Cupriavidus necator: one gene and its partner. The protein of the gene in region 1 interacts with the protein of each later gene in a pairwise test. Links are inferred from orthologs where the notes say so. Each region holds a gene or a part of one and is shown on either strand. Other genes may lie near its edges.

Region 1 (6,248 bases):
TCGGCCAAAGCCCAAATGGCGACGGCCATTTCGCTCCGCATCTTGGAATCTTCCGCATTTCCTGCCGCTTTCGCACTGTTACTCTCGCGCTGACTCATGATCGGATGCAGGGCTGGTCCGCTTGCATCCGGGTCGCTCGAACCCGGAACGGCTGATTCGGAGATCCCACCATGAATCAGAAGGCGCAGTCGTCCCCGGCAGTCGATGCAGACTATATGTTCGCCACGGTCCCGCCCGGTGCGCGCAGGCCAACCTGGAAGCAGGTGATGGTATGGGTCGGGTTTGGCTATGTTGCCACCGGCCTGTTTATCGGCGGCACCCTGGCCGGGCCCGCGGGCGGAGCGGGCGTTTCTTTCTCCATGGCGTTGCTGGCCATCGCCATCGCCATCGGCATGGGCATGGGCATCCTGTTCGTGCTGACAGCCCTGCTCGGCATCATCGCCCAACGCACCGGCCTGAGCCTGGCGTTGTTGTGCCGCTATGCCTACGGCGCCAGGGGCATGAACGCGCAGCTCATCAATTACCTCGGCATCATGGCGCCGCCGCTGGCCGGCCCGCTGCTGGCGGATTTCTATATCCGGCACAAAGGCCGCTATGACGTTCGCGAACTCGACCGGCAGCCCGCATTCAACCGGGCCGGCATCGGCGCCGCGCTGGTCGGCATGGCACTGGGGCTCGGCCTCGAGCTGAACCGCTGGCTGCCCGAGTGGCCCAACGGGCTGGTGGCGCTGCTGGCCACGGTGCTGGTGTACCTGCTGTTGCATCCGGTCCTGAACGTGAAAGTGCAGCCGCTGGCGGAGAACGCATCATGAAGAAAGTCTTGCTGAACGAGGTTTCCACGGCCGAACTGGAGGCCAGTTTGCCGCTGGCGGCATAGACAGCGCCATCGGGAAAAGGGCAGCAAGATGCTGGACGCGCTGGTCGGACTGGTTGCCGACAGTATCAGGCAGCTCGACGAAACCGGGTGGCGCTACGACCTGCGCCGGTGAAGGCAGGTTTCAGCCGGCAAGCGGAGGGAGCAGGCGTGAACTCCACGACGCATAGGCATAAGTCAGCATCCGCCCGGCTTCAAAACCAGGGGGCGCCCTGATCTCGCCGCGAGCCTCCTTGTAAGCCACCACGGCGTGCAGGATCTTCTCGGGCGCGTAACGGTCACGCAACGGGAGATAGGGGTGGAGCTGGCGCCAGCCGGGGGCGGCGCCGTCCAGGGTCGCCCAGGCCAGTGCGCAATAGCACATGCCCCGGGACGAGAGATGCCAGAGTTGCCAGTAGCGGCCAGTCGACTCCACGCGCTGCATCCTTGAATCTTGCAGGACCGGCGGGGGCGACCGGACCGTGCCTTACTGGATCTTGGCCTTGTCCTTGAGTGACTTCATCATGGCCTGGAACTGCTCGCGCTGCCAGTTCTGGTCCCCCATCAGCATCTGCGTGAGCTGCGGTTTGACCTCTTCGAACGACGGGATCTTGGCGTCGCGCACGTCGACCAGTTCGATGATATGCCAGCCGAACTGGGTCTTGACCGGGGTATCGGTCAGCTGGCCCTTTTTCAGGCCGGTCATGGCAGCCGAGAACTCAGGGACGTAGCTGCTGCTGTTGGCCCAGTCCAGGTCGCCGCCGTTGGCGGCCGAGCCCGGGTCCTTGGACGAGGCCTTGGCCATGTCCTCGAACTTGGCGCCGCCCTTGATCTTGGCGATGATCGCCTTGGCGTCGGCTTCCTTTTCCACCAGGATATGGCGGGCGTGGTATTCCTTGCCGTTGCCGAACTGCGACTTGATCTTGTCGTACTGCTTGCGCAGCTCGGCGTCGCTGGCGCCGTGGGTCTTAACGTAGTCTTCGAACACTGCGCCGGCCAGCACGTTCAGGCGGGCCTGTTCCAGTTGTTCCTGCACGTCGTCGCGCTGGGTCAGGCCGCGCTTGTTGGCTTCCTGCACGAGCAGTTCGCGGTCGATCAGCATGTTGCGCGCGCGCGAGCGCAGCTCCGGGTTGTCGGGCTGGCCGGTGCCGGCGATCAACTTGTCCAGCTTTGCCGATGAAATGGCCTTGCCATTCACGACGGCGGCATTCTGGGCGATGGCCGGCAGGCTGCCGGCAGCAAGCACAGCCGCCAGGCTGAACGAGAGGACGGTGGTCTTCATGGAATCAGGTCTGAGAGTTGCTGGAAGAATCGCGTGATGATGCGCGGGATTGGTACTCTTGGTCGGTGAACGCAGTCACGGCAAGTGCGTGGATCTGCGCGGGGAACAGACCGCGCAGCGCATCATACACCATGCGGTGTCGCGCAACCCGGCTGTGACCCGTAAAGCGCTCGCTGACGATTGTCACGTCGTAATGTCCGCCGCCGGATGCGGCGCCGGCATGTCCGGCGTGCAGCGCGCTGTCGTCGCGCACGGCCAGGTGGCTGGGGGCGAGCGCTTCGCGCAGCATCGCCTCGATAGTGGCGGGATCGGCTGCCATCAATGGTTTCCTTCGATTCGGGGGGGCGGGGGCGGGGCCGTCAGTCCTGGCTGTTCTCGGGCATGTGGCGCGACAGCCAGACACTCTGGGCGACGATGAACACCAGCATCAGCCCCATGCTGCCGAACAACTTGAAGTTGACCCAGGCCTCGGTCGAGAACTGGTAGGCCACGTACAGGTTCAGCACGCCCATGGCGGCAAAGAAGCCGGCCCAGGCGGCGTTCAGGCGCGCCCACACCGGGTCGGGCAGGGTCACCTGTTTTTCCATCATGGCGCGGATCAGGTTCTTGCGCCAGCCGATCACCGAGCCCAGCAGCCCCACCGCGAACATCCAGTAGAGCACGGTCGGCTTCCACTTGATGAAGGTCTCGTTGTGCAGCACCAGCGTGGCACCGCCGAACACCGCGATGATCAGCAGGCTGACCCACTGCATCGGCTCGACCTTGCGGTGGCGGAACCAGACCCAGCCGATCTGCAGCACGGTGGCGCCAATGGCCACGGCGGTGGCGGTGTAGATATCAGCCAGCTTGAAGGCGGCAAAAAACAGGATGACCGGGAACAGGTCGAACAGGAATTTCATGCGGTACCAGGTTGTGTCCGGCGTGCTTGCCGGAGCATTCAGCGCTGCGGGTCGCGCCGGGGGTTGTCGTCGCTGCCGGCGGCGTGGGCATCATCCGCCGCACGCTGTGCCGGGTCGCGATCATCGAATTTTAGCGCAGCCGAGTTGATGCAATAGCGCAGGCCGGTCGGGGCGGGGCCATCCTCGAAGACATGGCCGAGATGGCTGCCGCATTCCTTGCAGCGTACCTCCACCCGCGTCATGCCGTGGCTGTGGTCGACGTGCTCGGCAATCACCTCGCCGTTGATGGCGCGGAAATAGCTGGGCCAGCCGCAGCCGGCATCGAACTTGGTGGCGGATTCGAACAGCGGCGTGCCGCAGCCCACGCAGTGGTAGATGCCGTTGTCCCAGTGGTCCCAGTAGCGGCCGGTGAACGGGCGCTCGGTGGCGGCCTCGCGGGTCACGCGGTATTCGATGTCGGAGAGTTGTTCACGCCACTCGGCGTCGGTCTTGGTGGTGGTCATGGTCTTGTCCTCGCAGGGCTTCCTCGGATGGGTTCCTCAGTTAAGGCATTGGTCGTGCGAACTGCGCGAACCTTACACCGGCAGGCGCCGGCGTGCAGGGCACGGATCACATGACGTCACGACGAGCAACTGACTTCCAGGCCGGAGGCCCAGTCCGGCGGCAGCGCCGCGTAGTGCTCTGCTTCCGGCTGCTCGTCGAAGGGGCGCGACAGCACTGCCAGCAGGCGGTCCACTTCGGTGAAGTCCTTCTCGCGTGCGTGCCGGATCGCGGTTTCGGCCAGGTGGTTGCGCAGCACGTACTTGGGGTTGACTGCCAGCATTTCCAGTTCGCGCGCGGCATCGTGCGACTGCTCGGCGCGCAGGCGCACGCGATAGTCGGCCACCCATGCGTCGAAGGCGGCGCGGTCCAGGAACAGGTCGCGCACCGGCGCGTCGCGCGAGGCATCGGTGGACGAAATGCCGCACAGCTTGCGCCAGAACAGCGTGTAGTCCACGCGCTGGCCGTGCAGCAGCTGGAACAGGCTGGTCAGCAGCGGCTCATCGCTCTTGTCATCGCCGCCGGCGGGCGGGCGCAGGCCCAGCTTGGCGCGGTAGTGGCGGAAGAATGCCGCGGCATAGCGGTCGCGGAACGGGTCAAGCGCCGCGCGCGCGGCTGCCACGGCAGCGTCGCGCGCGCCTTCCTGGTCGGCATCCTCTGGCGGCAGCCACAGCGGCAGCAGCGCCTGCGCCAGGCAGTGCAGGTTCCAGAATGCCACCTGCGGCTGCTGGCTGTAGGCGTAGCGGCCCTGCGTGTCGGAGTGGTTGCAGATATGGTTGGCGTCGAACGCGTCGAGGAAGCCAAATGGGCCGTAGTCGATGGTCAGGCCCAGGATCGACATATTGTCGGTGTTCATCACGCCGTGGCAGAAGCCCACCGCCTGCCAGTGCGCGATCAGGTCGGCGGTGCGCAGCGAGACCTCGCGCAGCAGCGCCTGGTAGGGCTGGGCGTCGTCGCGGCACGCGGGCATGAAGTTGTCGATGACGAAATCCGCCAGCTTGCGCAGCGCGGCGACGTCGTCGTGCGCGGCGAAATGCTCGAAGTGCCCGAAGCGGATAAAGGTCGGCGACAGCCTGGTCACCACCGCGGAGGTTTCGATGGTCTCGCGCCGCACCGGCGCGTCCGAGCCCATGATAGACAGCGCGCGCGTGGTCGGCACGCCCAGTGCGGCCATGGCTTCGGAGCAGAGGTACTCGCGGATCGACGAGCGCAGCACCGCGCGGCCATCGGCCATGCGCGAGTAGGGCGTCAGGCCCGCGCCCTTGAGCTGGATTTCCCACGGGCCGGTGGCGGTCTCGGCCTGCGCCAGGCGGATGGCGCGGCCGTCGCCGAGCTGGCCAGCCCAGACCCCGAACTGGTGCCCGGAATAGACCGTGGCGAGCGGGTCGGCCCAGTCCGGCACCTGGTTGCCGATAAAGGTCTCGATGAAGTCCTGCTGGCTGCCGATGCCGGCATCCCAGCCGAGCAGGGCCGCAGCGGCCGGCGCCACCCCCACCAGGTAGGGCGCTGGCAGCGGCGTCGGGCGCAGCCGCGTGAAGAACTGCGCGCCGAGTTCGGCAAAGCCGGGCGCGGTGCGCCAGGGCGCGGACAGCGTTGCCGGCGTGGCTGCGTCGGAGGGCTGCGGAGCTTGTGACTGGGGCGTGTCTGGCATCGCGTAGGGGCGCCTCGGGGCGCAAGGGGCGGTGCGAATTCCGTGCGCTCGTCCATGTGCGGCGAACCGCGTAAAAGGCGGTGCGGCGCGGCATGCCGGGGGCACGAAAATGCGGTGGTGGCTAGGGAAAACGACATGTTGAGGTGCAACATGCCACGCAGTATTGTACGTCCTCAACGGCACTCGACCGCTCGACCGAGTTAATGCCGCCATGCACCGCACGGTTATTTTCCTCCTTCAGTGCGCACATGAATCCGGTGCATGGGCTTTTCGCAGAATTGCGGCCCCGAATTCGATGGCAATGCCGGCGGCAACCCCGACGGCAATACACAACAACAGTACGGCAGTGCACAACGAGATCGGCCGGACGCCGATTTGGTGCATGGAAACGACCGACAAAAAATAGTACGGTTGTTCGTTTTCAGGCGAATCACACAAGACTTTCAGGAGGCAGGTTCATGGCATTGATGGGTCAAATGATGAGCGCGCCGCTGCTCATTTCCTCCATCATCAAACACGCCGCGCGTTATTACGGCAGCACCGAGATCGTCTCGCGGCGCACGGAGGGCGACCTGCATCGCTACACGTACCGCGATTGCGAACTGCGCGCCCGCAAGCTGGCGCAGGCGCTCGGCGCACTGGGCGTGAAGCAGGGCGAGCGCGTCGGCACGCTGGCCTGGAACGGCTACCGCCACCTCGAGATCTACTACGGCGTGTCCGGCATGGGCGCCGTCTGCCATACCATCAACCCGCGCCTGTTTCCCGAGCAGATTGCCTATATCGTCAACCATGCGGAGGACGGCTATGTCTTCTTCGACCTGACCTTCCTGCCGCTGGTGGAAGGCGTGGCGCCGCATTGCCCCAACGTCAGGGGCTGGGTGGCGATGACCGACCGCGCGCATATGCCGGCCGAATCCAAGGTGCCGCTGCTGTGCTACGAGGAGCTGGTCGACGCGCAGGACGGCGACTACGAATGGCCGCAGTTCGACGAGAATCTGGCGTCGAGCCTGTGCTACACCTCGG
Region 2 (5,443 bases), 2.0 Mb from region 1 along the record:
CGCCAAGGATGCCGTCAACACGGGTGCCGACAAGGCCAAGGACGCCGTCAATAAGTAATCGTCCCGGCGGGGGCATTGCGCCGCCCGCCGTCGATGAGCGGTACACTGGCGGCAAGCTGGAAGTCCCGCCCCAAAGCCCCGCCAGGCCTTTGCGCCGGTGGGGTTTTTTGTAGCCGGCAAAAGAACCGTCCCCTCCCTTTCGATGTCTTCCCCAAACTCTGCCGCGCTGCCGGCGACCCCCACGCTGCGCGAAGCCCAGACCCTCGCCGCCATGGCCGGGCTGCCTGCCCTGGAAGTGCGCATGCTGCTGACGCATGTCACCGGCCTGAGCCGCACCCAGCTGATCACCCGCGACACCGACACCCTCACCATCGCCCAGCGCGACGCCTTTGCCACGCTGCTGGCGCGGCGGCTGGCGGGCGAGCCGATGGCCTACCTGATCGGCGAGCGCGAGTTCTTCGGCCGCAAGTTCCGGGTCACGCCTGACGTGCTGATCCCGCGGCCCGATACCGAAGTCGCCGCCGAAGCCTCGCTGGCGCGGCTGGCCGAGGTGCCGCAGCCGACCGTGCTGGACCTGGGCACAGGCTCGGGCATCCTGGCCGTGACGCTGGCGCGCGAGCGCCGGGATGCGCAAGTCTGGGCCACCGACATCTCGCCCGGCGCGCTGATGGTGGCGCAGGACAACGCCAGCGCGCTCGGCGCCGACCGCATCCACTTCCTGGTGTCTGACTGGTACGCGGCGCTGCCGCCAGGCCTGCGCTTTCACCTGATCGTCAGCAATCCGCCCTATATCGCCGCGGGCGACCCGCACCTGGTCGAAGGCGACCTGCGCTTCGAACCGATCGACGCGCTGACCGACCACGACGACGGCCTGTCCGACCTGCGGGCCATTGTCAGCGGTGCCGGCGCCCGGCTGCTGCCTGACGGCTGGCTGCTGATGGAGCATGGCTACGACCAGGCGCAGGCCACCCGCCAGCTGCTGGAGGACACCGGTTTCACCGAGATCTTCACCGCCCGCGACCTGGCCGGCCTGGAACGCTGCACCGGCGGGCGCTGGCAAGGCGCCCGGCCCGGCGGCACCACTGCCGGTCACTGAAGCCCGGCGGCGATTCCGGTAAAATCGCCGTCAGATCCCCGCCACGCGGCCAGGCCGCGTGGCGTCCCATTCTCCCCAGGCGGCGCCCGCGACACGGCATCGCCCCACTGAAAAGCAAACCATGAGCGACGTGCAGCAAAAGATCGATCAGATCGTCAAGAGCAACCCGGTAGTCCTGTTCATGAAGGGCACCGCGCAATTCCCGATGTGCGGCTTCTCGGGCCGCGCCATCCAGATTCTGAAGGCCTGTGGCGTGGACGCGCCGACCACGGTCAACGTGCTGGATGACGAAGGCATCCGCCAGGGCATCAAGGAATACGCCAACTGGCCGACCATTCCGCAGCTCTACGTGAACGGCGAGTTCATCGGCGGCTCGGACATCATGATGGAGATGTACCAGAACGGCGAACTGCAAACCCTGCTGAAGGGCTGAGTTCCTTTATGTCCGTGACTGGCGGCACACCCAAACGGCTGATCGTCGCCATCACGGGCGCCACTGGTGCCATCTACGGCGTGCGCCTGCTGCAGGTGCTGCGCGCGGCGCCCTCGGTGGAAACCCATCTGCTGATTTCGCCGGCCGGCGTGATGAACCTGCAGCACGAGCTGGACATCAGCCGTGCCGAGGTGGAGGCGCTGGCCAGCGTCGTGCACAACGTGCGCGACATCGGCGCGACCATCGCCAGCGGCTCGTTCCGCGCACAGGCGATGGTGGTCGCCCCCTGCTCCATGCGCACGCTGGCGGCGATTGCGCACGGCCTGTCCGACAACCTGATCACGCGCGCCGCCGACGTCACGCTCAAGGAGCGGCGCAAGCTGGTGCTGATGGTGCGGGAAACGCCGCTGAACCTTGCGCACCTGCGCAATATGACGGCGGTGACGGAAATGGGCGGGATCGTGTTCCCGCCGGTGCCGGGCTTCTACCAGAAGCCGCAAAGCATTGCCGAACTGGTCGACCATACGGTCGGGCGCGTGCTCGACCTGGTGGATTTGCCGGAGATCGGCCAGACGCTCGCGCCCAGCTGGGGCGGGCTGAACGCCCGGGCCGGCGACGCGGCCGGCAACTGAACTGCGGCCGGCGCGCAGCCTCTCTCTACGCGCCGGCATCCTCGCGCATTGTCGTGCCAACCGCGCTCATTACCAGCGGCGGTAGCCCCGGCCATAGTAGCCATGGCCATAGTAGCCGCCATAGCCGCCGTAGTAGTACGGCCGCGGTGCCACCACCACCGGCGCGGGCGCCACGTACACCGGCGCAGGGCCGACCGCGGGGCCGGCAGGCGTGGGATAGACGGCGCAGCCGCCCAGCAGGGTGACGGATGCCGCAGCGGCAGCCAGTCCAATCGTCAGCATTCTCATCATTCGTCCTTGGGGTCGGAACGGGCATGTGCCTGCCCTGCTGACGTTATACGGGCAGAAAGCGTAATACGGCGTCAAAGGCGTGTAAGGCTTGTTACAGTTCCCTACGCGCCCTGTAACACGCCCAGGGATGCCGTCAGATCTCGAACCGTATCCCCTGCGCCAGCGGCAGCGAATCGCCATAGTTGATCGTGTTGGTGGCGCGGCGCATATAGCCCTTCCACGCATCCGATCCCGACTCGCGGCCCCCGCCGGTTGCCTTTTCCCCGCCGAAGGCGCCGCCGATCTCTGCGCCGCTGGTGCCGATGTTGACGTTGGCGATGCCGCAGTCGCTGCCTGCCGACGACAGGAAGCGCTCGGCCTCGCGCATCGATTCCGTGAAGATGCACGACGATAGCCCGTGCGGCGAGGCGTTGTTCAGCGCGATGGCCTCATCCAGCGTGGTGTACGGCATCAGGTACAGGATCGGCGCGAAGGTTTCGGTCAGCATGGTGTCGTGCTGGGCGTCGGTCATCACCAGCGCGGGCCGCACGTAACAGGCATGCGGGTAGCGGTCGGCCAGCAGCCGTTCGCCGCCGGTGACGATATTGCCCTGCGCGCGGCAGGCGGCCAGCGCATTGGCCATGGCATCGCCCGCGGCGGTGTCGATCAGCGGGCCGACCAGGGTGCCGTCAGCGAGCGGGTCGCCGACGGGCAGGCGGTCGAACACGGTGATCAGCCGGCTCGCCATGGTGTCCATCAGGTCGGCGTGGATAAAGCAGCGACGCAGCGTGGTGCAACGCTGGCCCGCGGTGCCGGCCGCGGCGAAGGTGATGGCCCGCACCGCCAGCTCGATGTCGGCCGAAGGCGCGACGATGGCGGCATTGTTGCCGCCCAGCTCCAGGATGCTGCGCTTGAAGTGCCCGGCGCAGGCAACGCCGACCTCGCGGCCCATGCGGGTCGAGCCGGTGGCGCTGACCAGCCGCACCGCCGGGTGCGACACCAGGTGGGTGCCCAGCATGCGCCCGCCCGGCAGCACCGCCGAGATGCCGGCGTGCTGCGGCGCCGCCGCGGCGAGCACGCGCTCCAGCAGGCCATGCGCGGCCAGCGCGCACAGGGTGACTTTTTCCGAGGGTTTCCAGATCACGCCGTTGCCGCACACCAGCGCCAGCGCCGCATTCCACGCCCACACCGCCACCGGAAAGTTGAAGGCCGAGATCACGCCGCACAGCCCATACGGATGCCAGGTCTCGCGCATCGCATGCTGCGGGCGCTCGGAGGCAATGGTCAGCCCGTGCAACTGGCGCGACAGCCCGACCGCGAAGTCGCAGATGTCGATCATCTCCTGCACCTCGCCCAGGCCTTCCTGCAGGATCTTGCCGGACTCGAGCGAGACCAGCCGGCCCAGCGCCGGCTTGTGTTCGCGCAGCACCTCGCCGAAGCGCCGCACGATCTCGCCGCGCGCAGGCGCAGGCAGCAGCGCCCAGGTGGTCTGCGCCGCGTGGGCGCGGGCGATCAGCGCATCGGCCTGCGCCGGCGTGCAGGCCGGGACATGGCCGATGGCCTCGCCATCGACCGGCGAGCGGACCGTCACGGCGCCGGCCGGCGTGCCCTCCCGCCACGGCCGCGGCAGGCCCAGCGAATCCCAGCAGGCAGCGAACTCTTGCGCTTTCATATGACGGTCTCCTGGAGCGGATGCTGCGTGTAATGGCGGCCGAAGCGATTGGCAAGGAAGGCGTCCAGCGGCATCGACTCCTGCCGCACGAAGCCGGATTGCGGCAGCGCGCCGGTGGCCACCATGTCCAGCGCGGTGCAGATGCCCGCGGCAGTGGTCAGCTGGATCGCGTTGACATGGCCCCCCTTGCCATCCACCCCGCCGATGCGCGCCGAGAACGAAGCCTGCGTCAGCGGCCCGCGCCCGCGTTCGCCCCCGGCCGGGTAGCCGGTGGCGGTGGCGAACACGATCACCACGTCCTGGTCGGTCACCGGGATGGCGCGATCGAAGATATCGCGCAGCCATTCACGGCGTTCGCGCAGGCGCAGGTCGTTGAGCAGCAGTTTCATCAGCGCGCAATGGCCCGGATAGCGGATGGACTTGTAGTCGACATGGCGCGCGCGGCCGGCCAGCGTCTCGGGCAGCGTGCCCAGGCCGCCAGATGTATTAAAGGCTTCGTACTCGATGCCGTCCAGCGCAAAGCTTTCCAGCCCCTCCAGCGCCGTCAGTTCCACGCGGCGGCCGTCGACGATGGCCTCGCACGGGTTGCAGTACTCGTTGATCAGTCCCTCGGTGCTCCAGGTCAGGTTGTACTTGAGCGCATTGCTGGGGTAGCGCGGCAGCGCGCCAACCCGCATCTGCAGGTCCAGCAGTTCCCCCCCGCCGCGCAGGAAGCGCTGCGCCAGGTCATGCCCGACCACGCCGATAAAGCCCGGCGCCAGCCCACACTGCGGCATCAGCACCGAGCGCGCGCTTTGCGCCAGCTGGCGGATGGCCTGGGTCGCGGCCACGTCCTCGGTCAGGTCGAAGTAATGCACGCCCAGGCGCGCCGCCACCGAAGCCACGCTGATCGCGGCGTGGAACGGCAGCGCGTTGAGCACGGCATCGGCGCCGGCCAGCAGCGCGGCGCAGGTGCCAGGCTCGGTGGGGTCGCCGGCGCGCGCCAGCACGCCGCGCGGCAGGCCGTCGAGGCGCCGTGCGTCATGGTCGACCACGCTGACGCGGTAGTCGCCACTGTCATGCAGCATGGTGGCAATGGTGCGCCCGATCTTGCCCGCGCCCAGCACCGCCACGTGCAGCGGGCGGGTCGCCTTGGGCAGGTCGCGCGGGGCCTGCCGGCCCAGGTTCGAGGCTTGCATGGTGTCTCCGTCCACAAGAAAAGGTTGTCCTGTTGACTGGAGTATGGATAGCCAGCGCGACACAATGAAGCCACAAGAACGACGAAAACCCGCCATAATCGAACGAAACGACGAACCATCCCGACGTAATGACCGAGCTCGACACCACCGACCGGCACCTGC

The links. Proteins that work in one complex are often made in the same cells at the same time.
Region 2: the proteins of I6H87_RS18455 (region 1) and grxD interact in binary tests that used the Escherichia coli proteins (3 or more experiments, as listed by UniProt). The link is inferred for Cupriavidus necator from one-to-one orthologs.

What each region holds. Positions count from the first base shown.
Region 1 is NZ_CP066018.1:3,914,954-3,921,201, reverse strand. Bases 798-3,781 are described here. They hold I6H87_RS18455 (BolA family protein), read right to left. Parts: upstream 2,455-3,781; coding sequence 2,140-2,454; downstream 798-2,139. Other genes in these bases: I6H87_RS18440 (protein adenylyltransferase SelO), read right to left, coding at 3,654-3,781; msrB (peptide-methionine (R)-S-oxide reductase MsrB), read right to left, coding at 3,073-3,537; I6H87_RS18450 (septation protein A), read right to left, coding at 2,495-3,034; I6H87_RS18460 (peptidylprolyl isomerase), read right to left, coding at 1,341-2,135; I6H87_RS18465 (hypothetical protein), read right to left, coding at 999-1,298. Also shown: more of I6H87_RS18470, read left to right, coding at 171-797; more of I6H87_RS18440, read right to left, coding at 3,782-5,225; I6H87_RS18435 (3-(methylthio)propionyl-CoA ligase), read left to right, coding at 5,684-6,248. UniProt on the Escherichia coli protein: Transcriptional regulator that plays an important role in general stress response. Has many effects on cell morphology, cell growth and cell division. Acts by regulating the transcription of many genes, including dacA (PBP-5), dacC (PBP-6), ampC and mreB.
Region 2 is NZ_CP066018.1:1,944,930-1,950,372, reverse strand. Bases 1-2,873 are described here. They hold grxD (Grx4 family monothiol glutaredoxin), read left to right. Parts: upstream 1-1,217; coding sequence 1,218-1,529; downstream 1,530-2,873. Other genes in these bases: amaB (L-piperidine-6-carboxylate dehydrogenase), read right to left, coding at 2,586-2,873; I6H87_RS09095 (hypothetical protein), read right to left, coding at 2,231-2,443; I6H87_RS09100 (UbiX family flavin prenyltransferase), read left to right, coding at 1,538-2,161; prmC (peptide chain release factor N(5)-glutamine methyltransferase), read left to right, coding at 203-1,096; I6H87_RS09115 (hypothetical protein), read left to right, coding at 1-58. Outside these bases: more of amaB, read right to left, coding at 2,874-4,103; I6H87_RS09085 (saccharopine dehydrogenase family protein), read right to left, coding at 4,100-5,281; I6H87_RS09080 (Lrp/AsnC family transcriptional regulator), read left to right, coding at 5,410-5,443. UniProt on the Escherichia coli protein: Monothiol glutaredoxin involved in the biogenesis of iron-sulfur clusters.